DNA from 3 places in the Kitasatospora sp. NPDC047058 genome. Region 1 is predicted to be linked to each of the others. Evidence: riboswitches for the same ligand, from Rfam matches in the RefSeq annotation. Region 1 holds a riboswitch; each other region holds the start of a gene.

The links. A riboswitch is a leader RNA that binds a small molecule or an ion and turns the genes downstream of it on or off. The one in region 1 is predicted to bind cyclic di-AMP.
Region 2: linked by a shared signal. The riboswitch ahead of ABZ885_RS11410 (glycoside hydrolase family 16 protein) and the one ahead of ABZ885_RS00965 (M23 family metallopeptidase) in region 1 are both predicted to bind cyclic di-AMP.
Region 3: linked by a shared signal. The riboswitch ahead of ABZ885_RS05980 (transglycosylase family protein) and the one ahead of ABZ885_RS00965 (M23 family metallopeptidase) in region 1 are both predicted to bind cyclic di-AMP.

The regions. Positions count from the first base shown of each region.
Region 1 covers NZ_JBEYVJ010000003.1:52,992-63,096, reverse strand. The annotation lists gene ABZ885_RS01005 (PrsW family intramembrane metalloprotease) at 1-984, shown strand, start outside; tRNA gene ABZ885_RS01000 (tRNA-Met) at 1,035-1,108, shown strand; gene ABZ885_RS00995 (hypothetical protein) at 1,340-2,122, shown strand; gene ABZ885_RS00990 (hypothetical protein) at 2,500-3,654, shown strand; gene ABZ885_RS00985 (hypothetical protein) at 3,590-4,477, opposite strand; gene ABZ885_RS00980 (sensor domain-containing protein) at 4,563-5,279, opposite strand; gene ABZ885_RS00975 (GNAT family protein) at 5,393-5,974, opposite strand; gene ABZ885_RS00970 (hypothetical protein) at 6,017-6,889, shown strand; gene ABZ885_RS00965 (M23 family metallopeptidase) at 6,953-7,813, opposite strand; cyclic di-AMP (ydaO/yuaA leader) riboswitch at 7,826-7,984, opposite strand; gene ABZ885_RS00960 (YiaA/YiaB family inner membrane protein) at 8,230-8,520, shown strand; gene ABZ885_RS00955 (alpha/beta hydrolase) at 8,648-9,475, shown strand; gene ABZ885_RS00950 (TetR-like C-terminal domain-containing protein) at 9,526-10,098, shown strand.
Region 2 covers NZ_JBEYVJ010000054.1:7,964-18,068, reverse strand. The annotation lists gene ABZ885_RS11415 (lipase) at 69-1,505, shown strand; cyclic di-AMP (ydaO/yuaA leader) riboswitch at 1,784-1,948, shown strand; gene ABZ885_RS11410 (glycoside hydrolase family 16 protein) at 1,951-3,204, shown strand; gene ABZ885_RS11405 (hypothetical protein) at 3,309-3,893, opposite strand; gene ABZ885_RS11400 (IclR family transcriptional regulator) at 4,092-4,889, opposite strand; gene aceB (malate synthase A) at 5,091-6,743, shown strand; gene ABZ885_RS11390 (gamma-glutamylcyclotransferase) at 6,886-7,272, shown strand; gene ABZ885_RS11385 (helix-turn-helix domain-containing protein) at 7,389-8,414, opposite strand; gene ABZ885_RS11380 (MFS transporter) at 8,470-9,798, shown strand; gene ABZ885_RS11375 (8-oxoguanine deaminase) at 10,027-10,105, opposite strand, start outside.
Region 3 covers NZ_JBEYVJ010000024.1:15,032-25,136, forward strand. The annotation lists gene ABZ885_RS05950 (FtsX-like permease family protein) at 1-261, shown strand, start outside; gene ABZ885_RS05955 (NAD(P)/FAD-dependent oxidoreductase) at 538-1,911, opposite strand; gene ABZ885_RS05960 (Ppx/GppA phosphatase family protein) at 2,354-3,295, opposite strand; gene ABZ885_RS05965 (DUF501 domain-containing protein) at 3,292-3,954, opposite strand; gene ABZ885_RS05970 (septum formation initiator family protein) at 3,944-4,417, opposite strand; gene eno (phosphopyruvate hydratase) at 4,551-5,837, opposite strand; gene ABZ885_RS05980 (transglycosylase family protein) at 6,216-7,133, opposite strand; cyclic di-AMP (ydaO/yuaA leader) riboswitch at 7,135-7,304, opposite strand; gene ABZ885_RS05985 (cytochrome P450) at 7,531-8,820, opposite strand; gene ABZ885_RS05990 (SDR family NAD(P)-dependent oxidoreductase) at 9,144-9,569, shown strand; gene ABZ885_RS05995 (MazG family protein) at 9,658-10,105, opposite strand, start outside.

The sequences.
Region 1 (10,105 bases):
ATCCCGCTGCCCTTCGTGCTCGGCGGCCTCGCCTGGCTCAACCTGACCGCCCGGGTACCGCTGCGGCACACCGTGTTCTGCCTCGGCTGGGGCGCCTTCGCGGCGACCACCGCCGCGATCCTCGCCAACGGCTGGACCAGCAGCTACCTGACCGCCCACCAGGGCACCCTGGGCGAGACGCTGGGCGCCGACCTGGTCACCCCGGTGATCGAGGAGAGCGCCAAGGGCGCCGCCCTGCTCGTCCTGCTGCTCCCGCTCGGCCAACGGCTCCGCTGCCGCGGCCACCGCACCGACCGCCCCTGCGCGACCGTGCTGCGCCGGCTGCCCGGCCCCCGGCAGCCGCGCCCGTACGACCGGCGGCCGGCCCTGCCGCACGCCCGCGGGCGGCTGCGGCCCTACCTGCGCCCGCTGCCCTACCTGCGCCCCTACCCGCTGAGCCACGACCGGCCGCGCGCCCGGGCCCGCCCGCGCACGCTGGCGGCCGGGGTCGTCCTCGGCGGGATCACCGCCTGCGGCTTCGCCTTCACCGAGAACGCCCTCTACCTGGGGCGCGCGTTCACCGACGACCAGCAGCAGCGGCTGGACAGCATCGGCCTCGGCGAGGCGCCCAGCCTGCGCGACTTCGACAGCACCGTGCAGACCTTCGTCCTGCGCGGCCTGCTCTCCCCCTTCGCGCACCCGCTGTTCACCGCGCTGACCGGACTCGGCCTGGCCGTCACCCTCACCACCGGCCGCCGCTGGCTGGCCCGGCTGGCCGCACCGGCCGGGCTGCTGCTCGCGATGGCCCTGCACGGCACCTGGAACGCCGCGGCCGACCTCGGCACGCACGGCTTCCTGCTGGTCTACGCGCTGCTGATGGTGCCCTGCTTCGGCGCGCTGCTCTGCTTCGCCGTCTGGGCCAGGGCGCGGACGGCGCGGCATGCCGGGCGCCGTCCGAAGGCGCCGGCGCACGCCCCCTCACGCACCCCTTCGCACGCCCCGTGAGGAACGGATTTCCCATCCGCGCGACTTCCCCGTATTGTTGTGTTCACCGACGCGGGGTGGAGCAGCTCGGTAGCTCGCTGGGCTCATAACCCAGAGGTCGCAGGTTCAAATCCTGTCCCCGCTACTCAGTAGCCGAAAGGCCCGGAGGATTCGTCCTCCGGGCCTTTCGCATGTCCGGCCGCAGGTCCGGGCCGCGGTCGCCGTCAGGTACGGGCCGGGTGCGGGCCGCAACAGTCCCGCTACGAAGCGGTAACGCCCACCGGTTTCGAAGATCGGACAATCGGCGCTTCACCCATACTCAGGGTGACATTCACCCGTTCGGATGCGCCCCGGCGCATCGAGTAAGGAAGCTCCCATGCTCTCGAAGCGCGTTGCCACCACTGCCGCGATCTGCCTGCTCCTGGCAGCGGGCACGGCCGCCTGCGGCGACAACAAGGGCAGCGACAAGTCCGCCGCCGCTTCCGTCCCGAAGCTCGACACCGACAAGCTGAGCGCCCAGGAGATCGAGAAGCAGGCGAAGGACGCCCTGGCCGGCGCCGCCTCCGTCAAGATCGCCGGCAACATGGTCACCGAGGACGGCAAGACCGCCATCAACCTGTCGCTCGACACCAAGGGCCAGTGCACCGGCTCGATGGGCGTGCCCGGCATGGGCAGCTTCGAGATCATCAGCGACGGCAAGACCTCCTACATCAAGCCGGACAAGGAGTTCTGGAAGGCCTTCGGCGGCCCGAAGGGCGAGCAGGCCGGCGAGCTGTTCAAGGGCCGCTACCTGACCGGCTTCGACAACGACCCGCAGATGAAGGCCCTGTCCTCGGTCTGCAACCTCGCCGAGTTCAGCAAGAAGATCACCGAGGACGACGGCAGCAAGAGCGACGTCAAGAAGGGCGCCGCGGCCAACGTCAACGGCGTGAAGACCTTCACCCTGACCACGACCGACGACAAGGGCGAGCAGTCGACCATCCACGTCGCCACCGAGGGCAAGTTCTACCCGGTCCGGATCGAGAAGGCCGCCGGCACCGGCAAGGAGAGCGGCCAGATCGACTTCACCGACTACGACAAGCCGCTGACCGTGCAGGCCCCGTCGGCCGACAACGTCATCGACTTCGCCAAGTTCAAGCAGCAGCTCCAGGGCGCCTGACCCGGCGGGGCGACGGTCGCGGTTAAATCCGTTGCCCTCCTTCGGGAGACCTGCCTACAGTGGCCGCACACTGAAAGGAGGTGATCCTGAATTGAGTTCCATCAGGATGCGTGAGGTGGCTGCTCGCTAGAGCGCCCCTGCCTGCGCAGGGCGAGACCCCTGGTCTCCGGCAGGCGAAATCCCAAGCAGTCACCCGGCCCGTGGGCTCACCGGTACATCCCCGGTGCCTCGGCGCCCGGCCCCGCACAGGGCCGGCGCGGAGGAGCAGCCCACGGGCCGTCTGCGTTCCCGGCGGCGCCGGACGGCGTTCCGGCCGCCCGGCCACGGCGCTAGAGTCGGCCCGGATTCCGTAGCGGGACGGGTACAGGGGGTACGCGATGGCGGGGACGGGCCGACGGGCCGGGGGCGGGGAGGCCGTACGCGCGGTGCAGCGCGGTGCGGCCTGGGCGCTGCCCGGGGTGGGGGTGCTCGGGCTGCTGCTGTTCTCGCTCGGCCGGGAGCGGGCCTGGCAGGCGCTGGGCGGCGGCCTGGTGGTGGCCGCGGCCGCGGTGGTGCTGGGCGGCGCGCTCGGGTTCCTGTTCGGGGTGCCGCGGGTGCGGGGTGCCGGCGCCGGCGCCGGCGGTGAGCCGCACGGCTCGTACGCGCCGAACACCAATCTGGAGCAGGTCTCGGACTGGCTGACCAAGGTGCTGCTCGGCGTCGGGCTGACCCAGCTCGGGTCGCTCGGCGACCGGCTGCACCGGCTCGGGTCGGCGCTGGCACCCGCGCTGGGCGGCGGCGAAGGCGCGGAGCCGTTCGCGGCGGCGCTGGTCCTGTACTTCCTGGTGTCCGGTTTCCTGGCCGGCTGGCTGGTGACCCGGCTGATGCTGCCGCAGGTGCTCTCCGACGCGGACCAGGCGCTGGACCTCTTCCTGGCCGGCCAGGACCGGGACCGCAAGGGCGACAAGGTGGGTGCGGACGACCTGCGGGTGCGGGCGATGCAGCACCTGGGCCTGCTCGGCGGCAGCGTGGACCGCCCGGAGCAGCTGGCCGGCCAGCTGCCGCCGAGCGCAGCGGCCGGGCCGGAGAGCGTGGTGGCCGAGGTCCGTTCGACGGCGCGGCGGTCGGCGCTCACCGCGGACCAGGTGCGCGAGCTGTTCGCGGACGGCTCCGAGGGCCGGCGGATCCAGGCGCTGGCCCTGATGCAGGGCGACCCGGCGCTGGCCGACCTCGCCAGCGTGGTGGAGGCGATCGAGCAGCCGCGCTCGGGCTTCGAGCAGTACCACGCGCTGCTGGCCGCCCGCGGCCTGCTCTCCCGGTTGCCGGCCGCCGAGGCGCAGCGGCTGCGCGGGGCGGTGGCCGGCCGGCTGATGGCGCCGGACGGCATCCCGTACGGCTCGGACCGGAGCTGGCTGGCGGAGAAGATCCTCTCCAGCCTGGACACGACGGCCGTCCCGCCGCAGGCGGCTCTCCCCCAGCAGTCGGACCTCACCCAGCAGCCCGGCCTCCCCCGGCAGCCCGGTCCGGCCGACGGGCCCCGGCAGGACGCCTGAGCTCCGCCCGGGGCTCCGCGGCGGCCCGCCGGCGGTGGTCGGCGCGGCGCAGGACCAGGACGCGGCGGGGGCGGTCGGCGCCGGTGGGCGCGACACGGCGGACCTCGCTGGCGATCCACCGCTCGCCGAGGGCGTGCCGGAGCGCGTCGAGGTGGGGGCAGCGGCGGCCCGTGCCGTCGTTCAGGGGGTGGACCCGCACCTCGCCGTCGGGGGCGGTGACCCGGACCAGTTCGGTGAGCGCGGCCAGCTGCCGGTCGGGGCCGAACAGTTCGGGGTAGGCGAAGATCAGGTACCCGCTGAGGGTGAGGGCGAAGGTGCCGTCGGCGAACGGGAGCCGGGGCAGCGCGGCGGCCACGTACTGCTGCGGATGGGCCGCGGCGTCGGCGGTGAACAGCCGGCGGGCCCGGTCCCAGCTGCGCAGGTAGTGGTCGCCGGGGTGGCGGCGGGGAGCGGGGTGGAGGTCGGGCCGGGCGGCCATCGCGGCGGCCATCGTCTCCCGGGCGGCGAGGGCCCGGGCCGCGACCTCGGGGGCGGGCCGGGCGTACGCGGGGTCGGTGGCGATCACGTGGCAGCCCAGTTCGCGGGCCTCGGCGGCGAGGCCGGCCGCGCCGCCGGGGCAGTCGAGCAGCGGCCCGGGGAGGGCGGCGAGCCCGGCCCGGGTCAGGCCGAAGAGCCTGCAGTACTCGTCCAGCGGGCGGGAGGTGACGAGGACGCCGGCCTGCTCCGCCGCGGAGCGGGCCGGGGTGGCCCGGGCGACGGGGGTGGCCCGGGCGACGGGGGTGGCCCGGGCGACGGGGGCGGCACCGGCGGTGGGGGCTGCCATCCGGCCATCGGAACACGGGCCGGCCCCGCCCGCATCCGGGGCGTCCGGGTGCGGGCGGGACCGGGCGGTGGGGAGGCGCCGCCGGTCAGCGGCCGAGCAGGCCCCGGACGGCGAGCCGGTTGACGTTGGTCAGACCGCGCACCAGCTGCGGGGTGAGGAAGACGAAGAACAGCCCGACCAGCGACATCCCGGCGATCTGCAGCGGCGACTCGACGTAGTAGGCGTGCTGGACGCCGTGCCCGTCGGTGTAGTCGAACACCCGGTAGCCCGGCCAGTCGGTGTAGGTCGGGAAGACCCAGTGGTAGACGGGGTAGAGCGCGAACGACCAGCCGAGCAGCAGGAAGACCAGCGACAGCGAGAAGCTCAGCACCGCCCAGGGGAACATCAGCACCTGGTACAGCACGGCCTTCCAGCCGGCCGCGTCCGCCAGCCGGGCGGTGATCCCGCCCCAGGTCCCGGGCCGCTCCACCCGGACCGGCGCCGGGCCGGGCACGTCCAGCGCCAGCATGCTGCGGGTCCGGGAGCGCTCCAGCCGGCCGAAGCCGCGGGCGCCGGCGGTGAGCGCGGCCAGCACCGGCAGGCCGAGGACGGTGACGCCGGTGCCGAGGCCGAGGCTGAACAGCGGGACGGCGAAGGCGAAGCCCGCGAGGGCGACCGGCAGCCCGGTGAGCGTGAAGCCCAGCTCCCGGTAGAAGTAGGAGGAGAACGGCGCCCGCCAGGCGTACGGCGGCTCCTGGGTACGGAGAGCGCCCTCGTGGCGGTCGTACGCGTCGCGCTGCATGCTCTGGCTGGTGCTGCTCATTGGCCGGGCCTCGGTCCTCAGGTCTGCGGCGGGTGCCGGTCGGGCGGGTGTCACCAGGCTGTCAAAGGCACGGGCCGGCGGACATCCGGTTCCCCGGCGGACCGGGGGTGGGGTTAACCCCCCTGTCCGGCCCCGGCCCGCCACTCGTCGGCGAGCAGCGAGTACTGGAAGGAGTCGTGCCAGGTGCCGCCCCGGTACACGTCGTGCCGCACCCGGCCCTCGCGCTGGAAGCCGGCCCGGGTGAGCACCCGGGCGGAGGCCGTGTTCGCCACGTCCGCCAGGGCGGCCAGCCGGTGCAGGCCGAGCGGGCCGAACGCGAAGTCGCAGAGCAGCGCGGTGACCTCGCCCGCGTAGCCGTTGCCCCAGGTGTCGGGGCGCAGCGCGTAGCCGAGGGCGGCGGAGCGCCGGCCGCCGAGGGTGAGGGCGGCGTTGCCGATCGGGGTGGCGTCGGCGGGGTCGTCCGCGTCGGCGCGCCGGGTGACGGCGAGCCGGTAGACCGTCCGTTCCTCCTGGAGCGCCTCCTCCAGGTACTGCGCGATCTGGTCCGCGCAGTGCTCCCGGTCGTGCGGTTCGAAGGGCAGGTAGCGGGTGGCCTCCGGGTCGCCGAAGATCGCGTGCAGCGCGTCGACGTCGCCCGGGGTGTGCTGGAACTCGCGGATGGCCAGGCGGGGGCCGGTGAGTCGGACGGGGACCATGTCAGCCGACCCTACCCGGGCTTTGCGGTTACCGTACGTGACATGAACGATGAAGACCTGCGGCTCGCCCCGCGCACCAAGGCCGCCGAACTGCTCGCCTGGGCGGAGGCCGAGGGCCGCCCGCCGGTGGCCGCGGAGCCGCTGCGGGCGGTGCTGGCGCTGCTGGAGCTGGGCGAGGGCAGGATGCACGAGGGCTGGCCGGAGCTGACCTCGGACGCGGTGGAGCAGCTGCTGGTCGAGCGGCTCCACCTGTACGTGCAGCCCGCGCCGGAGCAGGACCCGCTGGCGTACGGCGAGGCGGTGCGGCTGCTGGTGGACCACCAGCGGGCGGCGAAGCGGCTGAACGCCAAGCGGCAGGAGCGGCTGCACGCCGAGGCCGAGTGGCAGGGCGAGGTGGCGGCCGGGCTGCTGCGCCGGGCCGATCTGGTGACCTGGCCCCGGCTGTACGCGCTGCTGCTGCACGCGCACGGCGTGGACGTGGCGGACGGGGCGGCGGTGCGGGAGTGGCTGGCGGCGTTCCGGGAGCTGTCCGGGGAGGAGCGCCGGGCCGCGTACGAGGCGATGGCCGGGGCGGGGTGGCTGGACGAGCTGGACGAGGAGGGCTGGGGTCCGGCCCGGATGCTGAGCGTCGGGATGGCCACCGACGGGGCCCGGCGGCTGCTGGAGCAGGGGCTGATGCGGCGCAGTTACCGCAACCTGGCGGAGCTGACGGCGCTGGGCCGGCCGATGCCGGAGGAGCTGGCCGGGGACTTCGGGGCGTTCGAGGAGGCGGCGGCCGAGGCGGCGCTGGACCTGCTCGGTGCGTGGACGCTGCCGGGGCTGCCGCGGCTGCTGGTGGCGGAGTTCCCGGACCTGGCGCCGGAGCCGGGGCAGGAGGAGATCGACGCGTACCTGGCGCAGCTGCCGGCGGAGTGAGCGTGGCGGGCCCCGGCCGCCGGGGCCCCTCGCGGGGGGCGGCGGCCGGGGCTCCACGGGCTGTCAGGGGGTGATGCCGCGCTGCTCGAACCAGGTCTCCGGGTCGACCGGGGCGCCGCCGCCGGGGCGGACCTCCAGGTGCAGGTGCGGGCCGGTGACGTTGCCGGTGGCGCCGACCTTGCCGAGCTGCTGGCCGGGGACGACGCTGCCGGAGCCCTTGATGATCGAGGAGAGGTGGCAGTACCAGATCTCGGTGCCGTCGGGCAGCGTCTCGACGATCCGGTAGCCGTAGGAGCCGGCCCAGCCGGCCGAGGTGACGGTGCCCTGGCCGACCGCGTACACCGGGGTGCCGGTGTCGGCGGCGAAGTCGAGGCCGGTGTGCAGGTGGGCCCAGTAGGAGGCGCTCTGGCCGTAGTGGGCGGAGAGGTTGTAGTCGCGCACCGGCAGGTTGATCGCGGCGAGCTTGGCCTTCTCGGCCTCCTCGGCGGCGTGCTTGGCCTCCTGCTGCTGGGCGGCGCGCTTGGCCTCGGCCTCCTTGGCGGCCTGCACGCGGGCGGTCTCCTCGGCGGCGGTGCGCTGGCTGTCGGCCTGCTGCTGGATCCGGGCGGCGAGGGCGAGGCCGGGGTCGGCGGAGAGGGCGACCGGCGTCTCGTCCGGGGCCTCGACGGCGGGTGCGGCGGCCGGGGTCGCGGAGGCGAAGCCGGTGGCGCCGAGGGTGGCCGCGACGGCGGTGACGCCGAGCAGCGGTGCGGTCCCGCGGGTCTGACGCGGCATCCGGTGCCGGTTGGCCTCGGCGGTCTGCGGGGCGGCCTCGTCGGCGGCCCCGCCGTACTCGCCCGGGTGGGCCGGCGGCCACGGGTTGTCGAGCAGCTGGGTGCCGGCGGTGGAGCCGGGCAGGTGTGCCGGAGAGTGCGTCGACGCCACGGAGGCGCGCTCCTTTCCTTCCTTCGCGCCTACCGGGTTAGCTGACGGGTTCGGAGCAGGAAGGTCTCCTACGGCTGGGCCTGGGCCCGGCCGATTCACCCCAAGGAACGTGGTTCCCCGGCTCCCTGGCCTGCCCGGAGGCCGGCCGGCGGGATTAGGCGACGGCGCACGGTGCCGTCTGGGTACGGCGTTGAGGACCGCGCTGCGTTATCAAACGTTAATCCTAGGAGCCCCTGATTCCAAGCCGTCCGCGTGGGACGACCGGGGCCAGCTCGGACCTTACGCCACTCGATGGGCGTTTTGGGGCGATTGACTCCAACTGACACTACCGAACGTGATAGGAGGTCAACGAACGACCCCGTTTCTGAGTACTCCTACTCATGTGCGGCCCGGCCGGCGCGGCCCATCCTGGCGCCATGAACGCACCGATGCAGTCACGCACCACGGCCGCGTACTTCGTCCAGGCCGTGCTCTCCTTCGCGCTCTCGGGCACCGCCCTCGCGGTCGGGATCGCCTACCTCCCGGTGGGCGGCTGGACCCGGGCCTTCCTCGGGCTCGGCCTGCTCTACACCGTCACCTCCTCGTTCACCCTGGCCAAGGTGATCCGCGACCGGCAGGAGACCACCGAGATCGTCACCCGGGTGGACCAGGCCCGGCTGGAGAAGCTGCTGACCGAGCACGACCCGTTCAAGGTGGACGGGGTCTGACCGGCACCCACCGGCGCCCCGAATTCGGATTCTGCCGATAGCTTGACGGCTAAGGCTATTAGCCTTAGCTTTATGGGTGTCGGCAGCACCGCCGACGCCCGAGCCCCGGCGGACCCAGGAGGCCCCCATGTCCGGCATCACCGCCCCCACCACCCAGTACCTGGACGTCACCGGCGGTCGGCTCGCCTACGACGACACCGAGAAGGGCGAGGGCCTCCCGGTCGTCCTGGTCCCGGGGATGCTGGACAGCCGGGCCGCCTACCGGCACCTCCGCCCGCTGCTGACCGCGGCCGGCCACCGGGTGATCACCATGGACCTGCGCGGCTTCGGCGAGTCCTCGATCGTCTGGGACGACTACTCGCCCGCCGCCATCGCCACCGACGTCCTCGCCCTGCTCGACCACCTCGGCATCGAGCGCGCCGTCCTGGCCGGCAACTCGTACACCGGCGCCACCGTGGTCAAGGTCGCCGGGGACGCCCCCGAGCGGGTCGCCGGGATCGTCCTGCTGGACGCCTTCGTCGAGAACCTGCCGCCGAACGCCCTGCAGCGCGCGATGTTCGCCGCGATGGGCGCGCTGCTGGTGCACTCGCCCGCGTTCTGGGGCCTCTACCACCGCAGGATGGCCTACCCGACCGCCAAGCCGGCCGACTTCGACGCGTACGTGGACGGACTGGTCGCCGCGATGCGCACGCCGGGCCGCAGGACCGCGACCCGCGGCTACGTCCGCGGCGACTCCGCGCCCACCGGCTGGACCGCGGCCGTGCGCTGCCCGGCCCTGGTCGTGATGGGCAGCAAGGACCCCGACTTCCCCAAGCCGGAGCTGGTCGCCGACCGGCAGGCCGCCGCGCTGCGGGCCCGCAAGGTGATGATCGAGGGCGCGGGCCACTACCCGATGGCCGACCACCCGCAGGCCACCGCCGACGCCCTGCTGCCGTTCCTCGCCGAGCTGGCCTGACCGCCCGTCCTGCCGCCGTCCCCGCCCCCGCAACCACGGAGAACCGCCCCATGCCCCGCGTAGGACTCACCCCCGAGCAGGTCGTCGGCCACGCCCTCGCCCTCATCGACGAGCAGGGCCCCGAGGCCCTCACCCTGGCCGCCGTCGCCGCGCGGGCCGGGGTGGCCACCCCCTCGCTGTACAAGCACGTGAGCGGCGGACTGGCCGAGCTGCGCCGGCTGGTCGCCGTCCGGGTCACCGAGGAGCTGGCCGACCGGCTCGCCGAGGCCGCCGTCGGCCGCGGCGGGGACGACGCCGTCGCCGCCGTGCTGCGCGCCTACCACGGCTACGCCACCGAGTACCCGCACCGCTACAACGCGCTCCCCCAGGCCCCGCAGCCGGACGACGAGCTCACCCGGGCGGCGACGCGGCTGGTCGGCGTGATCATCGCGGTGCTGCGCGGGTACGGCCTCGACGGGTCGGAGGCGATCCACGCCGCCCGCGCCGTCCGCTCGGTGGCGCACGGCTTCGCCTCGCTCTCCATCGGCGGCGCGTTCCGGCTCGCGGAGGACCTCGGCGACACCCAGGACCGGCTGATCGCCGTCCTCACCCACGGCCTGCGCGACTGGCCGAAGAGCCCCTGACCGGCCC
Region 2 (10,105 bases), on a different contig from region 1:
GGACTTGTCGACACCTCGCCACGGCGCGGGCCGCCACGCCGCCCGCCGGCCGGGTGTGACCCCGGCACATGGGCGCCCCGATGGCCCGGCCGTACGGTGCAGGCTCCTGGCCGCCGGGGGCCGGCCTGATCCTCGGTCCGAGCGCTCCGGTCAGCCCCTCCGGCCCCGTCCGGCCTCCGCCCGCCCGTGGACCCGCCCGCCCGTGGACCCACCCGACCAGGGAGCCGCCCGATGAGACGCCCGTCCGCCACGCTCGCCGCCCTCCTCACCCTCGCCGCGCTCCTCCTCGGCATCCCGCCCACCGCCTCGGCGGGCCCCGCCGCGCCCGCCACCGCCGCCCTCACCCTGGAGGCCGCCTTCCCCGCCCCCGGCCACGGCTGGGCCACCGTCGAGCGCTACCTCGACACCACCCGGGCTTCCGCGCCGAGCAGTACCCGCCCGGCGGCCGCGGCGACCAGGACGGCGCCCGACTCGGCTACTTCGGCGGCGTCCGCCGGCCGTTCTCCGGACGCTTCCTGCTCTACTCCGCCGCAGGCTGGGACGCCGGCAGCCGCACCACCCCCGTCCTGCTCGTCCACGGCGCCAACGACAACGCCGACCGCGCCTGGGCCGCCCCGGACGAGACCGGCACCTGCGGCGCCACCGGCGGTGCCGCCTGCCCGTCCACCGGCCTCGCGCAGTACCTCGCCGCCGGCGGTCACCGGGTCTTCGCGATCGGCTTCGCCCACCAGCAGGGCGACAACCTGCTCCAGGCGCAGGCCGTCGGCGACGCGATCGCCCTGATCCGCGCCCGGCTCGGGGTGCCGCAGGTGGACGTGGTGGCCTGGAGCAAGCGCGAGGTCGCCGCCCGCGCGTACGTCTCCTCGGTGCGTCCCTCCTGGGGCCGGGCCTACGCGGGCGACGTCCGCCGCCTGGCCACCCTCGGCGGCCCGAACGGCGGTCTCGACTACGTGTACGCGCACGGCTGGGCGTTCTCGCTGGCCACCTGGCCGGCCTGCGGCGGCACCGCCGATGCACCCTCGCCGCACCTGTTCATGACCTGCTACGGCACGTACACCGCGCAGCCCTGCCTCGGCGTACTGCCCACCGGCGGGTACGACTGCTACCCGGGCCAGCGCCAGCTGCTCGCCCGCTGGGACGGCAGCTACGGGGTGGACGGCACCGCCCAGGACTGGTGGACCACCTACTACGGGGGCCAGGGCCTCTACACCGCGGGCCAGGGCATCCAGGCCGCCATCGACGCCGGCTCGCTGATCGGGCCGCTCCAGCGGGCGGGCATCCCGGCGGCGGTCCGGACCTACCTGCTGGCCGGCGGTTCGGCCGACATCCCCGGCGTGCTCAACGAGAACCGCGGGCCCGGCGACGGGATCGTCTTCACCCGCAGCGCGCTGGACACCACCGGGATCGGCACGGTCGGCGGCACCCGGCTGCTGGGCGGGCTCAACCACCTGGAGCTGGCCTGGGCGCCCGACGCGATGAGCCAGGTCGCCGCCTGGCTCGCCTGACCGCCGGCCCGCCTGGCCGCCCGCCCGCCCGCCTGACCGTCGCGCTGCCCGGCCACCGCGCCGCCCGGCCGCTGCGCCGCCGCCCCGCCGTCCGTCCGGACGGGCTCAACTGATCAACTTCGCACGGCCGTTGATCAACTCCGCCGCTCCCCGGTGTGACCTGCGCGACAACACCCGCCGTCGAGTTGTCGCGTCCCGGACGGCCTGCCTAGCCTGCTCGGACGTCCGCTTCGCGGACCTCCGCCGCCGGGACGCCGAGTCCTGTCCACCCGCCGGCGGGCAACCGAGCACCACAGCGGACGGGAGCGGGGGACCCAGGTCAGTGCCAGGCCCGCGCGCTCCCGCGCCCGGGTCGCGGCTAGGGGTGAAGCCGCTCCACGGGCGGCCGGGCAACCTCAGCCCGAACCCGACAGCTCACCTCGCAGGCGTCGCAGAGGACACTGCCATGCAGAAGCAGCCTGCCCGGCGCACCCCGCCGCGCCACGCCCGCCCCTCCCGCCGCGGCCGCAACGCGGCCTTCGCCGTCACCGGCGCGCTCGCCATCGGCGGCGCCGGACTGTTCGGCGTCCAGGCGGCGACCACCGCCCAGGCGGCGACGCCGACCGTCACCCAGGACAAGCTCACCCCGGCCACCATGGTCGCGGGCCAGGCCACCAAGGCCTCGCTGACCGTCCACTCCTCGGCCTGCTTCACCGCCAAGACGGTCGGCGTCGGAGTGCGCGACGCGGCCGGCCACGTCCTCGACTTCCCGGGCAGCGCCACCAACGCGCAGATCTGCCCGAGCGGCCTGTCGGTCACCACCGGCTCGCGCACCCTGCCGGCCGGCACCTACACCCAGTTCGGCTTCTGGCAGGACCTCGGCGGCACCTGGCACAACCTGCCCTCGCGGCAGCTGGCGGTCGCCGCCGCTGCCGCCACCCCGGCGCCGGCGCCGGCCCCCGCCCCGACGTCCGCCCCGACGCCCGCCCCCACGGCGACCGGCACCACCCCCGCCACCGCAGCGCCCGTCGCCGGCAAGAAGCTGACCTGGTCGGACGAGTTCAACAGCCTGGCCCTGGGCTCGCGCTGGACGGCCGACAAGAGCAGCTCGTACCACTACGGCGACCACAACCCCAACGACAACAAGCTCGACTGGCTGAACAAGAACAACGTCAGCGTCTCCGGCGGCGCCGCCACCTTCACCGCCAAGCCGGGCACCCACACGCTGGAGAACGGCAAGCAGTCCTGGGACACCGGCCTGCTCACCACCGAGTACTCCACCGAGGGCTTCAAGGTGAAGACCGGCGACTACGTCGAGACCCGGGTCAAGCTCCCGGCCGGCACCGGCGCCTGGCCGGCGCTGTGGACGTGGAACGGCACCAGCGGCAACCACGGCGAGATCGACACCTTCGAGTACCACGCGGACAACGCGAACCTGCTGGAGCTGACCAACCACATCAACCCGGACCACAAGTACGTCACCGACGCCAAGTCCATCGCCCACGACCAGTGGGTCACCGTCGGCACCCAGTACGGTGCCACCTCGGTCGACTGGTACATCAACGGCGTGAAGGTCTTCTCGGACGGCAAGGGCGTCGGCGCCGACTGGTCGGCGTACCTGATCCTCAACCTGTCCCTGAGCGCGGGGCAGTACCACCCCGCGCCGCAGGGCACGGCTCCGATCACCTTCGCCGCGGACTACGTCCGCGTCTACCGCTGATCCGCGGCCTCTGCTGATCCGCCCACCGCTGATCCGTTCACTGCTGATCCGCCGCCGCTGACCGCCTCCACCGCCGGTGGGGCGCCCGCCCCCGGGCCGGCCCCCTACCGCGCGGCGGTCGCGACGACCGGGATCTCGAACGGCTGCTTGTTGTTCGCCTCGTTCCCGTCGTCGTCGCCGCGCACCGCCACCCAGCCCCCGGTCAGCGTGCCGGGGGCCCGGACGGTGGTGTCGAGCCGGACCGGGACCAGTGCGGTCGCGCTCCGGAGCGCGCCCAGTCCGGCCGGGAAGCTGCAGCGCACCCGGTGGCCGTTCTGGAACACGTAGCAGTTCTCCGGGAAGAACGGCTCCTCGGGCCGCACCCCCGCGGGCAGGGTGATCACCACGGTGAACGGGGAGGCCGTCCGGTCCGGGCCGCCGTTGGCGACGAAGGCGTGCACCGTGGTGGTGCCGCCCGGCGCGGCGGGGTCCGCGTCCATCCGGACCACCTCCAGGTCCGAGCGGGACGGCGCCGCCGGCACCGGCACGGGTGCCGCCGGTGCTGCGACCGCCGTCCCCTGATCGGCCCCGGCCGCTCCCGGGTCGCCGTCCGGGCAGGCCCATGCGGACCCCGCGGCCAGCGCCGCCAGGGCGCATCCCACCGTCAGCGACCTGCCGAGGAAACCCCGTACCGACTCACTGCGCGACATCGGCGCTCACCCTGCCCTCCGTGCTCCGGCACCCCGCACCGTCGCGGGGCGCGCCCGCACCCAGCGTGGCCGACCCGTCCGCCGCCGCCCGGACAACCCGCCCTCGGGCCGCCCGAACGGGCGAAGGCGCACACCGGAGGCTGCGGGCCGCCGGCCTCCGGTGCGCGAACGGGTGAATGACGCGTCGTCAGGGCTGCTTCAGGGGGCCAGGACCTGCCCCAGCCGGGCTGCAATCTGATGCATCACCGGCACCAGCGAGGCCGCGCCGGCCTGTTCCTCCAGCGCCCGGATCCGGGCCTCCGGGCCGGAGACCGAGAGCGCCGTCGGGGTCGGCGCGCCGGGTACCGCGAGCGCGATGCAGCGCACGCCGATCTCCTGCTCCTGGTCGTCCACCACGTAGCCGCGCTCGCGCGCCTCGGCCAGCTGGCGCAGCAGCTCCTCCGGGTCGGTCACGGTGAACTCGGTGTGCGCGGGCAGCGGGTTGGGGCCGAGCACGGCGCGCGCCTCCTCCTCGGGAAGCTGGGCCAGCAGGGCCTTGCCGACGCCGGTGCAGTGCGGCTGCACCCGGCGGCCGACCTCGGTGAACATCCGCATCGAGCGCCGGGACTGCACCTGCCCGACGTAGACCACCTCGCCGCCCTCCAGCACGGCCAGGTTGGCCGTCTCGCCGGTCGCCTCCATCAGCTCGGACAGGTACGGGCGGGCCCAGCTGCCGAGCAGCCGGCCGGCGGTCTCGCCCAGCCGGATCAGCCGCGGGCCCAGGGTGTAGCGGCGCGCCGTGTCCTGGCGGACATAGCCCTGCTGGACGAGGGTACGAACCAGACGGTGGATGGTGGGCATCGGCAGTCCGGAGGTGGTGGAGAGCTCGCTGAGCGTCGCCACACCGCCGGAGTCGGCCAGTGCCTCCAGCAGCTGGAAGGCGCGCTCGACGGACTGCACACCGCCGCTCGCGCGGTCCGGGCCTGTCGTCGATGCTGTGTCGGGGGTCGCAACCACCGGCGTTCCCTTCGCTGTCGGGGGAGGAGTAGAGTCCCTGCGATCACCTCAACAAACCGTTGAAATTCTGTATCGCGGAAACTAGTCTCCACCTTACAGAATCGAACCCTCCGGTATGCGGGGTTCGGATCGGTTCAGATCAAGGAAGTTCCCACCGGAGCTCCCTTCGCCATGCTCAACCGTCTTAGGAGTGTCCTGCTCATGGCTACAGATCAGGGACCCGCCGGCGTCTCCCCCGCCGCTCCGGTCGTCACTGTCGCCGGTCCGCGCGTCCACCGGGCGGAGGAGGTGCTCACTCCGGAGGCGGTCGCCTTCGTCGTCGGCCTCCACCGCGCCTTCGAGGACCGCCGGCAGGAGCTCCTGGCCCGCCGAAAGACCCGCCGCGCCGAGATCGCCCGGGCCGGCACCCTGGACTTCCTCCCCGGGACGGCCGACGTGCGCGAGGGCGACTGGACGGTGGCCGAGGCTCCCCGTGCCCTCCAGGACCGCCGGGTCGAGATCACCGGCCCCACCGACCGCAAGATGGTCATCAACGCGCTCAACTCCGGCGCCAGGGTCTGGCTCGCCGACTTCGAGGACGCCACCTCCCCGACCTGGGAGAACGTGGTCAGCGGCCAGATCAACCTGACCGACGCGTTCGAGGGCCGGATCGACTTCACGTCCTCGGCCGGCAAGGCCTACACCCTCAAGCCCGCCGCCGAACTCGCCACCGTCGTGGTCCGCCCGCGCGGCTGGCACCTGGACGAGAACCACCTGCTCGTCGACGGCACGCCGGTGGCCGGCGCCTTCTTCGACTTCGGGCTCTACTTCTTCCACAACGCGGCCCGGCTGCTCGCCCGCGGCGCCGAGGACCCGAACTCCGGCCCGTACTTCTACCTGCCGAAGACCGAGAGCCACCTCGAGGCGCGGCTCTGGAACGACGTCTTCACCCACGCCCAGGCCGCCCTCGGCATCCCGCACGGCACCATCCGCGCCACCGTGCTGATCGAGACCATCACCGCCGCGTTCGAGATGGAGGAGATCCTCTACGAACTGCGCGACCACGCCGCCGGCCTCAACGCCGGCCGCTGGGACTACCTGTTCTCGATCGTCAAGAACTTCCGCGACGCGGGCGAGCACTACATCCTGCCGGACCGCAACGCCGTGACCATGGCCTCGCCGTTCATGGCCGCCTACACCCGGCTGCTGGTGCAGACCTGCCACCGGCGCGGCGCCCATGCCATCGGCGGCATGGCCGCGTTCATCCCCAGCCGCAAGGACCCCGAGGTCAACGCGGCCGCCCTGGAGAAGGTCAAGGCCGACAAGGACCGCGAGGCCGGGAACGGCTTCGACGGCTCCTGGGTCGCCCACCCGGACCTCGTCCCGGTCGCCCGCGCCTCCTTCGACGCCGTGCTCGGCGAGCGCCCCAACCAGAAGGACAACCCCGGCCCGGCCGAACCCGTCACGGCCGACCAGCTGCTCGACATCGCCGGCGCCGGCGGGACCTGCACCCGCGCGGGCCTGCACAACGCCGTCCAGGTCGGCATCCGCTACATCGAGGCCTGGCTGCGCGGCCTCGGAGCGGTCGGCATCTTCAACATGATGGAGGACGCCGCCACCGCCGAGATCTCCCGCTCGCAGATCTGGCAGTGGATCCACAACGGCGTCGTGCTCTCCGACACCGGCGAGAAGGCCACCGCCGACCTGGTGCGCCGGCTGGTCGCCGAGGAGCTGGCCGGGCTCCGGGCCGAGCTGGGCGACGAGGCCTACGCCGGTGGGCGCTGGCGCGAGGCCGCCAAGCTCTTCGAACAGGTCGCCCTGGCCGAGGAGTTCGCGGACTTCCTGACCCTCCCCGCGCTTCCCCTGCTGGGCTGAGTCCCAATCTATCCAGCGGGGCGACTGCTGCCGCCTGACAGGCTGTAGCAGTCCCGCCGCCCCTTTACTCCGTTCCGTACGGCGACGAATCCACCTGTCCTCTCGTCGCCGTACGGAACGGCTCTTCCACGAGGAGTCCGCAGTGCCCCGCATCTTCTTCAACGGCCAGGCCATGGTCGGCGGCCCCTTCCACGCCTCCGTCGCCGACGCCCTGGTCGGCCCGGCCCGCACCGCCCCCGGCTACCGGTTCTTCTCCATCGACGACGTCTGCCCCGGCCTGCACCCCGACCCGGCCGTCGACACCGCGATCGACGGCGAGCTCTACGACATCACCCTGGAGCACCTGCGCGACGTCATCCTCCCCGGCGAGCCGCGCGAGCTGGAGCTCGGCGTGATCGAGCTGGAGGACGGCTCCGCCTGCCTCTCGATGCTCCTCGCCCGCGGCGAGCTCGACCGCGGCGTCCATCGCGAGATCACTCACCACGGCGGCTGGCGCGCCTACCTCGCCACCCTCGGCCGTACGGCCTGAGCGGGGGTCGAATGACAGCTGACAGAATCTGTTATCTGTTATCTGTTATCTGTTATCTGAAAGCTGTCGGCTGTCATCTGTCAGCTGTTCGCTGAAACCCGTCCGCGGAAGCCCGCTCACCCGCCGCCGCGCACCAGCGCGTCGCCGAGGGCGGTGCGCCGGTAGAGGACGCTCCGCCCGTGGCGGGTGCGGTCCAGCAGCCCGGCCGCGGCGAGTGCGCCGAGGTGGCGGCTCACCGCGCCCGGGGTGACGCCCAGCCGATGCGCGAGTTCGGTGGTACTCGCGGGCGTTCCCAACAGGGCCAGCAGCCGGGCCCGCGGCGGGCCGATCAGCCCGGCCAAGGCCGCCGGCGGCCGTTCCGCCTCCTCGGCCTCCTCGTCCCGGTGGCCGTCCAGCCCCTCCGCCATGGTCGCCCGGCCCCGCGCGGGATAGGTGATCAGCGGCGGCCCCGACTGGGTGATGTCGGTCTGCGCACCACGGGCGAACAACGTCGGGATCAGCACCAGCCCCCGCCCGGCGACGTCCACCGCCGTCCCCAGCGCCTGCACGGCCGGGTTGGAGTCGTTCAGCCGCAGCACGCCGGCGTGCCAGGAGATCCGGAAGTCGAGGTCCGCGAACAGCCCCTCCGCGCCGCGCTCCGAGAGCATCCGTCCCCGGTACGCGATGTCCGCCTCCAGCACCGACCGCGCCCGCGGCCACCAGGCGGGGGCGAGGCAGCGCGTCCAGTACGCCTCCAGCGCCTCGGCCACGCGCGCCGTCAGTGCCTCCGGGTCGTCGATCAACCCGGCGAGCACGGGCGGCAACGGATTCCCGCCACCCTCGTAGGCGGCGAGCACGTCGGCCCGCACCACCTCCGGCGGCGTGGCCGCCATCCCGGCGAGCTCGGCGGAGAAGTCCGGCCGCGGCGTCGTCGGGCGGGGTGTGAGGAAGTCCGGAACGAACGCGCTCGGCGCGATCAGCGCCGCCAACATCTCGGTGTCCAGCGCCTCGTAGCGCGACTGCCAGCCGGCGACCCACGGCCGCTGCTCCGGGTAGTAGCCCGGCCAGACCCGGGCCCGCAGGCTCAACACCGCCTCCTGGAGCGGGGAATGGCCGAACCAGGTCGCGGCCAGGTCGTCTACGCCGAAGCGGAACTCGAACATTGACCACAACGGTAAAAGAATTCCGCCGCCGCGGGAAGCCCGCTGTCCTACTGGCATGACCTCAACCGCGGTGCGACCGCCCGACATCGGCCGTTTTCTCCCCGCCGACCCACTGCTGCGCCGGCTCGTCCTGATGGCCCTGGTGAACACCGTCGGGAACGGCCTGTTCGTCACGGTGAGCCTGCTGTACTTCACCCGGTCCGTCGGCCTGACCCCCGGCCGGGTCGCGCTCGGACTCACCGCCGCGGGCGTCCTCGGGGTGCTCGCCGGCGTGCCGATGGGGCGGCTGGCGGACCGGGTCGGCAGCAAGCGGCTGTTGCTGGTGCTCGGCCCGCTGGAGGCCGTGGCCGTGCTCGGCTACGCGTTCGTGCACTCCTTCGCCGCCTTCGTCGCGCTGGCCTGCGTGGCGACCGTGCTGGAGCGCGGTGCGGCGGCGGTCCGCAGCGCGCTGATCGCCCGGGCGCTGCCCGCCGAACGGCAGGTCCGCTCCCGGGCGTTGCTGCGCTCGGTGACGAACGCGGGCCTCGTGGTCGGGTCCGCCGGCGCGGCGCTCGCCCTGCAGTCCGACTCCTACGCCGGCTACGTCACCGTGCTCGCCCTGGACGCGGTGACCTTCCTGGGCGCGGCGGCGCTGCTGGCCGGCCTGCCCGTCCCGGCCGAACTGGCCCGCGGAACGCGCACCTTGCACGGCACGCACGCCACCGGCGGGGCGGACGCCACCCGCCGAACGGACACCGAGAGCAGCCCCGTGCAGCGTCGGACCGCGCTGCGGGACCGCCGCTACCTGCTGGTCACCGCACTGCACGCCGTGCTGGAGCTGCAGCTCGCCGTGCTGAGCATCGGCCTGCCGCTCTGGATCGTGCTCTCCACGGACGCGCCGCCGGCGGTGGTCTCCGCGGTGAACGTGCTCAACTGCCTTGTGGTGGTGGTGCTCCAGGTCCGGGCGAGCCGGGGCGTCACCGATGTGCCGACGGCCGCGCGGGCCTGCGCGCAGGGTGGGCTGCTGCTCGCGGGCGGCTGTCTGGTGTACGCGGCGGCCCAGTTCGGCCCGGCGGGGGTGGCCACCGGAGCGGTCCTGGCCGGGGCGCTGGTGCACAGCCTGGGGGAGTTGCTGACCTCGGCCGGTGGTTGGACGCTCAGCCTGGACCTCGCCGATCCGCAGGCGCACGGCGAGTACCAGGGGGTGTTCATGAGCGGGCAGGCGGCCGCGCACGTGATCGGCCCGCTGGTGATCACGGTGACGGCCGTCGACCACGGGGGCGTCGGCTGGGCGGTGCTGGCGGGCCTGTTCGCCCTCGCCGGGGCGGCCCTGCCGTCCGCCGTCCGCAGTACCGGCCGCAGTACCGGCCGCGACACCGTCCGCACGCCCGGCCGGAGGACGTAGAGCCACGCCGTTCCGGCGGCGAAGCCCGCCGCCCCACAGGCCGGCGGCCCGCGCCCCACGGGGGTGGGAGCGGGCACGCCGCAGCCCCGGACCCTCGCCGTGGGTTCGGGGCTGCGTTCCGCAGGCCGCCCGGAGGGGGCCGGCCCGCGGAGTCCGGGTGACGCACCGTCCCTGGGCGACCCGGAGTTCAGCGGTGCCGGGGAGCAGGACCGCTCCCCGGCACGGGAGTTACACCGGGCGGGCGGCGAGCTCCTTGGCGGCCCGGGCACAGGCCTGGGCGATCCGGTCCTCGTTCACCGTCGTCAGC
Region 3 (10,105 bases), on a different contig from region 1:
GGCATCAAGCGGATGGTCCGGCTGGAGTCCGTGGTGATCTCGGTCTTCGGCGCCGGCATCGGCATCGTGCTCGGCTGCTTCATGGCCTGGGCGATCAACGGCACGCTGGAGTCCAGCATGCAGGGCCTCACCACGGTGCTCCCGTACGGGCAGCTGGCGCTCTTCCTGGCGCTGGCCGGCCTGGTCGGCCTGGTGGCCGCCTTCTGGCCCGCCCGCCGGGCGTCCAAGCTGGACATCCTGGCGAGCATCAAGACCGACTGACCCCGCGTCACCGGCCACCCCGGCCCCGGGCCCCGCGCCCGGGGCCTTCGCCGTGGCCGTGGCCATGGCCGCGCCGGGCGGGGGGCCGCCCCGGAACCGCCCCGGAACAACGGGAAAGGCCCCGCCGGAGGGTTCGGCTGGGGCCTTTCTCGTACTGCTGTACTCCGCCCGGTCGCACGGCCGGCTGAGCACCACGGAGGTCGTGGTCCGGCGACACTGCCGGGCGGAGGGCCTCCGACTCATCTCCCGGTGCTCCCACACCGGGATCACAGTCGCTTACTTGCTGCTGGCGAGTTCCTTCTCGGCGGCCGGCTTGGCGGCCTCGACCGGCTTCGGCGCGGGCGCCGCAGCCTCCTGGAACGCCTCGAACGGCTTCTCCATCTGGGCCAGACCCACGGTCTCGCGCTTCAGGAACATCGCCAGCGTCCAGTCCGTGAAGACGCGGACCTTGCGGTTCACGGTCGGGACCATGGCGCCGTGGTAGCCACGGTGGAACCACCAGGCGAGGCGGCCCTTGAGCTTGACCTTGCCGAAGAGGATCGCGACGCCCTTGTGCAGGCCGAGACCGGCGACCGCACCGAGGTTCTTGTGCTTGTACTCCTTCTGCGGGAAGCCGCGCATGCCGGAGATCACGTTGTCGCCGAGGACGACGGCCTGGCGGCAGGCGTGCTGCGCGTTCGGCGGGCACCAGGCGCCCTCGCCGGAGGCGAGGTCCGGCACCTGGGCGTTGTCGCCGGCCGACCAGACGTAGTCGAAGCCCTGGACCTGGAGGGTCGCGGCGGTGTCGACGTGGCCGCGCGGGCCGAGCGGCAGGCCAAAGTTGGCCAGCACCGGGTTCGGCTTCACGCCGGCCGTCCACACGATGGTGGAGGCGTCGACCTCGACACCGTTCTTCAGCACCACGTGCTGGTCGACGCAGGAGTCCATGGAGGTCTCGATGAAGACCTCGATGTTGCGCTCCTCGAGCTTCTCCTTGGTCCACAGACCGAGGTCCGGGCCCACCTCGGGGAGGATGCGGTTGGCCGCCTCCACCATGATGAAGCGCATGTCGTCGCGGCTGACGGTCTTGTAGATCTTGGCGGCGTCGCGCGCCATGTCCTCGATCTCGGCGATCGTCTCGACACCGGCGAAGCCACCGCCGATGACGACGAAGGTCAGGGCCTTGCGGCGGATCGCCTCGTCCGTGGTGGACTCGGCCTTGTCCAGCTGCGCCATGACGTGGTTGCGGAGGCTGATGGCCTCCTCGACCGTCTTCATGCCGATGCCGTGCTCCGCCAGACCCGGGATCGGGAAGGTGCGGGAGACCGAGCCGGTCGCGACGACCAGGTACTCGAAGGGCAGCTCGTACGAGTCGCCCGCCGCGGGCTGGATGGTGGCGACCTTGCGGGCGTGGTCCACACCGGTGACCGCACCGGTGAGCACCTCCGCCTTCTTGAGGGCGCTGCGCAGCGGCGCGACGAGGTTGCGGGGCGCGACGTTGCCGCCGGCCGCCTCGGGAAGGAAGGGCAGGTACGTCATGTACGACCGCGGGTCGACGACCGTGACGGTCGCTTCGCCGTAACGCATCTTCTTGAGGATGCGCATCGCGGCATACAGGCCGACGTAACCACCGCCGACAATGAGGATGCGAGGACGCTCCGTGGTGCTCATATCCGAAAGTATCCAGCACCGTCCGGAGCAGCCTTCGTGAGCCCGGTCACAAGCTCCTGGACACCCCGTGCTACACTTCGCGCCCCCTCCGGCCGGCCCTGAAGGTCACCTCACGGCCCCCACGGCCCCCTTGTGAGCACAGGCGTCCGGACGGCCCACCTGAGCAGCAACGATCCGCAGCAGGCCCCGGTTCCCGCGTGTGATTTCGATTTTCAAACCTTCACGGGAGCCCAGCCTGCGATCCAGCGGGCGCTGCGACGGCCAGACCTTCAGTCCCACATTTCGGACGTTGCGGGCACCCGGGCACGACGAATGGCGGGATCGCCATGTGAAGAAATTCACGAACCTTTTCGCGTGACCCCGGGCGCGCCCCGGCCCCGGAGCCCGCGAGGGGGCTCCGGGGCCGGTGGGGTAAGGCCTGCAAGGGATCGGGAGGCCGTACTCAGGAGGCCATGCTCCAGGCGATGCCGTCCAGGATGTCGTGCTCGCTGACGACCACCTCGGCGGCGCCGGTCCGCGTCATGATCTCCAGCAGCTCCAGTGCGCCGGCCGCGATCACGTCCACCCGGCCGGGGTGCATCGACGGGATGGCCGCCCGCTCGTCGTGCGTGGCGGCGAGCAGCTCGTCGGCGATCCGGGCCACCTGCTCGCGGCTGATCCGCGAGTGGTGGATCGCCGCCGAGTCGTAGGCCGGCAGGTCCTGGGCGATCGCGGAGACGGTGGTGACCGTCCCGGCCAGGCCCACCAGGGTGGCCGCGCCGGTCAGCGGGACGACCTCCTCGGCCTTGTCCAGCTCGGCCCGGACGTGCGCCCGGGCCTCGGCGACCTGCTCCGCCGACGGCAGCTCGGCGCCGCCGAAGTGCCGCTCGGTGAGCCGGACGCAGCCGATGTCCACCGAGCGGGCCGCCTGGACGTCCTCCGCGCCGAGCACGAACTCGGTGGAGCCGCCGCCGAGGTCGAAGACCAGGTACGGCGCCGGGAACTGACCGCCGGTGAGCTCCTTGGTGGCGCCGACGAAGGAGAGGTGGGCCTCCTCCTCGCCGCTGACCACCTGGGGCTCGACGCCCAGGGCGTCCCGCACGCCCTTGACGTACTCGTCGCTGTTCTCGGCGTCCCGGGAGGCGCTGGTGGCGACGAAGCGGATCCGGTCCGGGCCGACGCCGAAGCCGGCGATGATCTCCGCGTACTCGCGGCAGGCCGCGAAGGTGCGCTCCAGCGCGTCCGGGTGGAGCCGGCCGGTCCTGTCCACGCCCTGGCCCAGCCGGTTGATGATCATCCGGCGGTCGAGGTCGGTGATCGCCCCGGTCTCCGGGTCGAGGTCGGCCACCAGCAGCCGGATCGAGTTGGTGCCGCAGTCGATCGCGGCAACCCTGGTGACGGTCATTCGCCGGCCTCCTCGGTGGTCCCGGCGGAGGATTCCTCCTCCGCGGCCCGCTTCGCGGCGCGCTCGGCGGTCTTCTGCTGCTTGGCGGCGATCACCGCCGCGTGGTCCTGCTCCTTGGCGCGGTTCCGCGCGACCCGCTCACCGGCGGCCTCGACCTCGGCGGGGGAGACGCACGGGCCCTTGGCCCACCAGTCCTCCAGCATGCCGATCGCCTCGTCGCCGAGCGGGTTGACGCCCTCGCCGGCCGCCAGCGAGTGGCCGACCAGCACGTGCAGGCACTTCACCCGGTCCGGCATGCCGCCGGCGCTCGGGAAGCCCTCCAGCACCTCGATGGCGTCCCGGCGGGCGATGTAGTCCTCGTGCGCCTTCTGGTAGGCGGCGGCCAGCTCCGGGTCCTCGGCGAGCCGGGCGGTCTGCTCCTTCATCACGCCGTCCGCCTCCAGCGTGCCGATCAGCGAGGCGGCCTTGGGGCAGGTCAGGTAGTAGAGGGTCGGGAACGGCGTGCCGTCCGCGAGCCGGGGGGCCGTCTCCACGACGTCCGGGTTGCCGCAGGGACAGCGGTGCGCCACGCCGCGCAGGCCGCGCGGGACCCGGCCGAGCTGCGCGGCGATCGCCGCGATGTCGGTGTCGGAGACGGAGGGGTGGTTCTCAGTGGTCATGGGGGGAGCTGGCTCCAGCGGGGGCAGGGGCGGGTGGAGAGGGCGGGGCGAGGGCGGCGGTGTCGGCGGAGTCCACCGAGTCCCAGACGCTGGCGTACCAGGGCTTGGCGGCCTTCACCGGAGCGGCGGCCACGCCGCCGGACGGCGCGGGCGCGGGCACGGAGGACTTGGCGGCGCCCTGGCCGGCCGGGTCCACCGCAATGTACGGGGTCTCCCCCGGCATCGCGTAGTGCAGCCGGGCGCGGGCCTGCGCCTTGACGTACTCCGGGTCCTGCCAGCGGGCCTTCTCCCGGCGCAGCTGTTCGACCTGCTGCCGGGCGTGCTCGGCCTTCGCCCGCTGGGCGGAGATCTCGGAACGCTGGGAGATGAACTGCCGCGTCGGGTAGGCGAGGATCGCCACCAGCGAGCAGAGCACCAGGACGAGGACGGTCGCCCGGCTCGTGAAGCGAGGCCGGGCCGCCAAGCCCGGGATCCTCCAGCCTGCCATCTCCCGTTTCCCCTCCTGGTCGCGCCGGTGCCCCACCGTCCACCCTACGGGGTGAACGGCGGGGCACCGGTGCGATCAGTGTGTGTCAGCCCTCGTACTTGCGGGCTGATCAGTCCGCGAAGCGGAACCGCGGGAAGGCGCCGCGGCCGGCGTACTCGGCGGCGTCGTCGAGGATCTCCTCGATGCGCAGCAGCTGGTTGTACTTGGCGACGCGCTCGGAGCGGGCCGGGGCACCGGTCTTGATCTGGCCGCAGTTGGTGGCGACGGCCAGGTCGGCGATGGTGACGTCCTCGGTCTCGCCGGAGCGGTGCGACATCATGCAGCGGTAGCCGTTGCGCTGGGCCAGCTCGACGGCGTCCAGAGTCTCGGTCAGCGAGCCGATCTGGTTCACCTTGACCAGCAGCGCGTTGGCGGTGCCGGTCTCGATGCCCTTGGCCAGGCGGGCCGGGTTGGTGACGAACAGGTCGTCGCCGACCAGCTGGACCTTGTCGCCCAGCTTGACGGTCATGGCCTTCCAGCCGTCCCAGTCCGACTCGTCCAGCGGGTCCTCGATGGAGACCAGCGGGTACGCGGCGACCAGCTCGGCGTAGTACTCGATCAGCTCGGCGGCCGAGAGGGCCTTGCCCTCGAACTGGTAGGCGCCGTCCTTGTAGAACTCGGAGGCGGCCACGTCCAGGGCCAGCGCGATGTCGCGGCCGGGCACGTAACCGGCCTTCTGGATGGCCTCGGTGATGAGGTCCAGGGCCTCGCGGTTGCTGTCCAGGTTCGGGGCGAAGCCGCCCTCGTCGCCGAGGCCGGTGGAGAGGCCGCGCTCCTTCAGGACGCCCTTGAGGGTGTGGTAGACCTCGACGCCCCAGCGGACGGCCTCGGAGAAGGACTCCGCGCCGATCGGGGCGATCATGAACTCCTGGATGTCGACGTTGGAGTCCGCGTGCGAGCCGCCGTTGAGGATGTTCATCATCGGGACCGGCAGGACGTGCGCGTTCGGGCCGCCCAGGTAGCGGAACAGCGGCAGGTCGCTGGCCTCGGAGGCGGCGTGCGCGACGGCCAGCGAGACGCCCAGGATGGCGTTGGCGCCGAGCGAGGACTTGTCCGGGGTGGCGTCCAGGTCGAGCATGGCCTGGTCGATCAGGCGCTGCTCGGTGGCGTCGTAGCCGACCAGCTCCGGGCCGATCTGCTCGATGACGGCCAGGACGGCCTTCTCCACGCCCTTGCCGAAGTAGCGGTTCTTGTCACCGTCGCGCAGCTCCAGCGCCTCGAAGGCACCGGTGGAGGCACCCGAGGGGACAGCGGCACGGCCGGTGCTGCCGTCGTCGAGGCCGACCTCGACCTCGACCGTGGGGTTGCCACGCGAGTCGAGGATCTCACGGGCTACGACGACATCGATGGACGGCACGAGGCATCTCCTAGCGGAAGCAGGTCCGGCTGACGATGGGTGCTGCCGGCCGGACGATTGCGGAGTCGTTACGACCAGAGCCTAACCGCACGGGCTCTCGGGGCCACGCTGACCTCGGCCCCGTCTCAGCGTGTGGCCGCTCTACCCACCGGTAGTTCACCTGGTTGCCCGGTGGAAGGCACACAGATGCGGACGAAGGGGGCCGAATCCGGCCCCCTTCGTGACGTCGGCGCGCTCGCGGACGTGCTGCGGCCGCGGTCGGCGGCGCTGGTCGTGGTCGGCGGCGTCGGCCGCGGTCAGCGGTCAGCGGCCAGCGGTCAGCGGTCAGCGGCGGTCCGGGCTGGCGTCGGCCTGGCCCGGCCCCGGGCCGACGCCGGATCAGCCGAGGTTGAGGACCTGGCCGGGCAGGATCAGGTTCGGGTCGGCGCCGACGGTGCCGCGGTTGCCGTCGTACAGCGTCTGCCACCCCCCGGAGACGTCGTGGGCGGCGGCGATGCCGGCCAGCGTGTCGCCGGACTGGACGGTGTAGCCGTGGCCGGAGCGCTGCTGGGCGGCGGGCGCGGCCGGGGCGCTCTGCGCGGCGGCCGGGGCCTGCTGGCCCGCGGACTGGCCCGCGTACTGCTGGTAGACGCCCGGGTGGCTGGTCCAGTACCAACCGCCGTCGTTCTGGTACCAGTACACCTTCGCGTCGGCGTCCCAGCCGGCGTGGCCCGAGAACTCCGGGGCCTGGGCCTGCTGCTGGGCCTGCGGCTGCGCGTACTGCTGGGCGGCGGGCTTCTGGGCCTGCGACTGGGCGGGCTGGGCCGGCTTCGACTGGGCGGGCTTCGGCTGGGCGGGCTTCTGGGCCGGCTTCGGCGCGGCGGGCTGGTGCGCGGCGGGCTTGGAGTCCGTGGAGGTGTCGACCGCGGCCGGGGCGCCGCCCTTGCTCAGGCCGGCCTTCTGCGAGCAGACCGGCCAGGCGCCCGGCCCCTGCGAGGCGAGGACCTTCTCGGCGACCGAGATCTGCTGGGCCTTGCTGGCCTGGTTGGCCTGCGGCGCGTAGGACGTGCCGCCGTACGCCTTCCAGGTGCCCGAGGTGAACTGCAGGCCGCCGTAGAAGCCGTTGCCCGTGTTGATGCTCCAGTTCCCGCCGCTCTCGCACTGGGCGACTGCGTCCCAGGTGGAGACCGGGGCGGCCGAGGCGCCGGCGGCGGTGAGGATCGGCATCGCGAGTCCGACGCCGGCCACGCCCGCGACGGCGATGGCCTTCTCGGCCTGGGTGCGACGACGGTGACGGCCAGTTCCAACGAACAGCATGAAGGTCCCTCTCCGCACGCCTGCGAGGTGAGCTGTCGGGTTCGGACCGGGAGGTGGCCCGGCCGCCGCGTGCGGAATCGATTCCGCTCGGGCGGCTTCACCCCAAGCCGTAGGGAAACGGCAACAAACCTGGTTCCCCCGCCCCTGCCCAGGGTCTGGTCGGTTTCCCGTGACGCGGCGGGCAGGATTCGGCGTTCCGCGCACGAGGTTCGCAGCTGCGAACTGAACGGAGAGTAGACAGATCCTCTTACCAATCACAAGCTCATATCGCCGATATCACACAGAAATTACGGCGCGTGGTCGATCGTCTGCCAACGAAGGCGATATGTCCGGTTTGATGGTGATTCAACCCCCGCGAAAGGACGTGCTGGCGACGCTCCGTCAGCGTGTCGCAGTCTCAGCCGGAGGTGCCGGAAGCCTCGGCGGACGCGTTCCCGGCCTTCTGCTCCGGGCTGAATTCGACCGGAAGTTCACGAAGTCCACGCATGATCAGACCACCGCGCCAGCGCAGATTGTCCGGGCTTTCGGCCAGCTGCAGATCGGGCAGCCGGGTGAGCAGGGTGGCCAGCGCGGCCCGCCCCTCCAGCCGGGCCAGCGGAGCGCCGATGCAGTAGTGGATGCCGTGCCCGAAGCCCAGGTGCGGGTTGTCCGTCCGGGCCAGGTCGAGGGTGTTCTCGTCGGCGAACCGCGCCGGGTCCCGGTCCGCCGCCGCGAGCACCACCAGCACCGGGTCGCCGACCGGGATCTCCACCCCGCCGATGGTCAGCGGGCTGGTCGCGAAGCGCCAGGTGGCCAGCTCCACCGGCCCGTCGTAGCGCAGGAGCTCCTCGATCCCGGTCTCCAGCAGGCCGCTCTCGCCGCGGGCGATCGACTCCTGCAGCAGCGCCCGCTGCCCCGGGTTGCGCAGCAGCGCGTAGGTGCCGTTGCCGATCAGGTTCACGGTCGTCTCGAAGCCGGCGAACAGCAGGATGAAGGCCATCGCCGCGGCCTCGTTCTCGGTCAGGTGCTCACCGTGGTCGCTGGCCCGGATCAGGCCGGAGATCAGGTCGTCGCCGAGGTCCGCCCGCTTGCGGTGGATCAGCTCCGCGAGGTACGCCCGCATCCGCTTCACCGCCCGGCCGACGCCGCCGCGCTGCCCGCCGCCGTGCCGGATCATCATCCCGGCCCAGTCGCGGAAGTCGTCCTGGTCCTCGGCGGGCACGCCGAGCAGGTCGCAGATCGCGTAGATGGGGAGCGGGAAGGCGAACTCGTGGATCAGGTCGGCGCTGCCGCGGGCCGCGAAGCCGTCGATCAGCCGGTCCGTGAGCTGCTGCACCCGCGGCGCGAACTCGGCCACCCGGCGCGGCGTGAACGCCTTCGACACCAGCCGGCGCAGCCGGGTGTGGTCCGGCGGGTCGATGTTCAGCAGGTGCGTCATCAGATCGGCCTGGCGCTCGCCCGGGATGCCGACCCGGCCGGTGCGGTGCGCCTGCTCGCTGTGGTGCACCGGGTTCTTGGAGAGCCGGCTGTCGGCGAGCGCCTGCCGGGCGTCCGCGTACCGGGTGACCAGCCAGGCCTCGACCCCGCTCGGCAGGGTGGTGCGGTGCACCGGCTCGTGCTCGCGCAGCCAGGCGTACGCCGGGTACGGGTCGGCGGCGAACTCCCAGGTGAAGAGCGGCGGGCGGGCGGAATCGGGCTGAACTGGCATGGGTCGACGGTATCCGGTGGGGATCCCGGCGCAGGTCCGGGTGCGGGTCCGGGTCGGGTGACGTGTGCGGGGCCCGCGTGCGGCCGCGGGTGCGGCTCCTGGGTGCGGCTGCGGGTTCGGCTCCTGCGTGCAGTCCTGCGTGCGTCCCGGCTCGGTTCGGGCGGGCCCGCCGGGGCCGGTCCCGGGGGTTCCGCGGGACGGCAGGAGTGAGCCTGGTCACCTGCGGGGTAATCCCTGTTGCGGAGGGTCAGGACCTGCCTACGATCCTCCGCAAAGCAAAACGTGGGCGCCTGTGCGGAGCCGCCCACAGGGAGGAGCGCACCATGCGGGTCACCGGGGCAGTCGTCGTCATCGCGGTACTCGACGGCGGGTCGGGCGCCGACCTGGCACGCCGCTTCACCGCCGCCGGCGCCGCCGGGGTGCTCGTCGCCGACCAGCGGGAGGGCGTCGCCGAGGACCTCGCCACCGAGCTCGACCGGCCGGGCTGCCCGGTCGTCGGCGTCTGCGGCGACATCCGCCGCCCGAGCGACATCGCCGCCCTGGTCGACACCGCCGAGAAGCACCTCGGCCCGATCGACCTGTTCTGCGTGGCCGGCCCCGACGGCGAGCGGATCATCTCGCTCGCCGACCTGCCCGACCACCTCGACCTGGAGCGGCTCGCCGAGCTGCTCGCGCTGGTCGGCGAGGCCATCGGCGAGGTCGTGGTGCCGCCGCAGCGCCGTCCGGTGGAGGACGCCGCGGCGGTCTGACCCGCCGTACCGGACCCGTTGCCCCGGCGACCGGCGGCTCCGGCCGGTCGGGCTGCTCCCGGTGTGCGGCCTGCTCCGGCCGTCCGGCCTACTCCGGCCGGTCGGGCTTGAGCCCCTCGGCGGCGCGGACCGCGTCCCGGTAGCCGCGTGCCGCCGCCCGCAGCGCCGCGTCCACGTCCACCCCCGCGTCGTGCGCCCGCTGCGCCACGGCGAGCAGCAGGGTGCCCGCCGACTCCGCGGTCAGCTCCGCCGGCAGCTCGTACGGCGCGTCCGGCACGCCCGCGACCCCGCCCCGGCGCACCCGCGACACCAGCTTCGCCGCGTACGCCAGCGACGGCAGCCCGGCCGGCACGCCGTCCAGCACCGACTCCCGGTCCGACTTCTCGGCCGCCTTCAGCGCCTCCCAGTTCGCCTCCACCTCGGCCGCGCCCGCGGCCTCGGCGTCCCCGAACACGTGCGGGTGGCGGTACATCAGCTTGTCCACGATGTCGCCGGCCACGTCGTCGATCGAGAAGGCGTCGGTGGGGTGCTCCTCG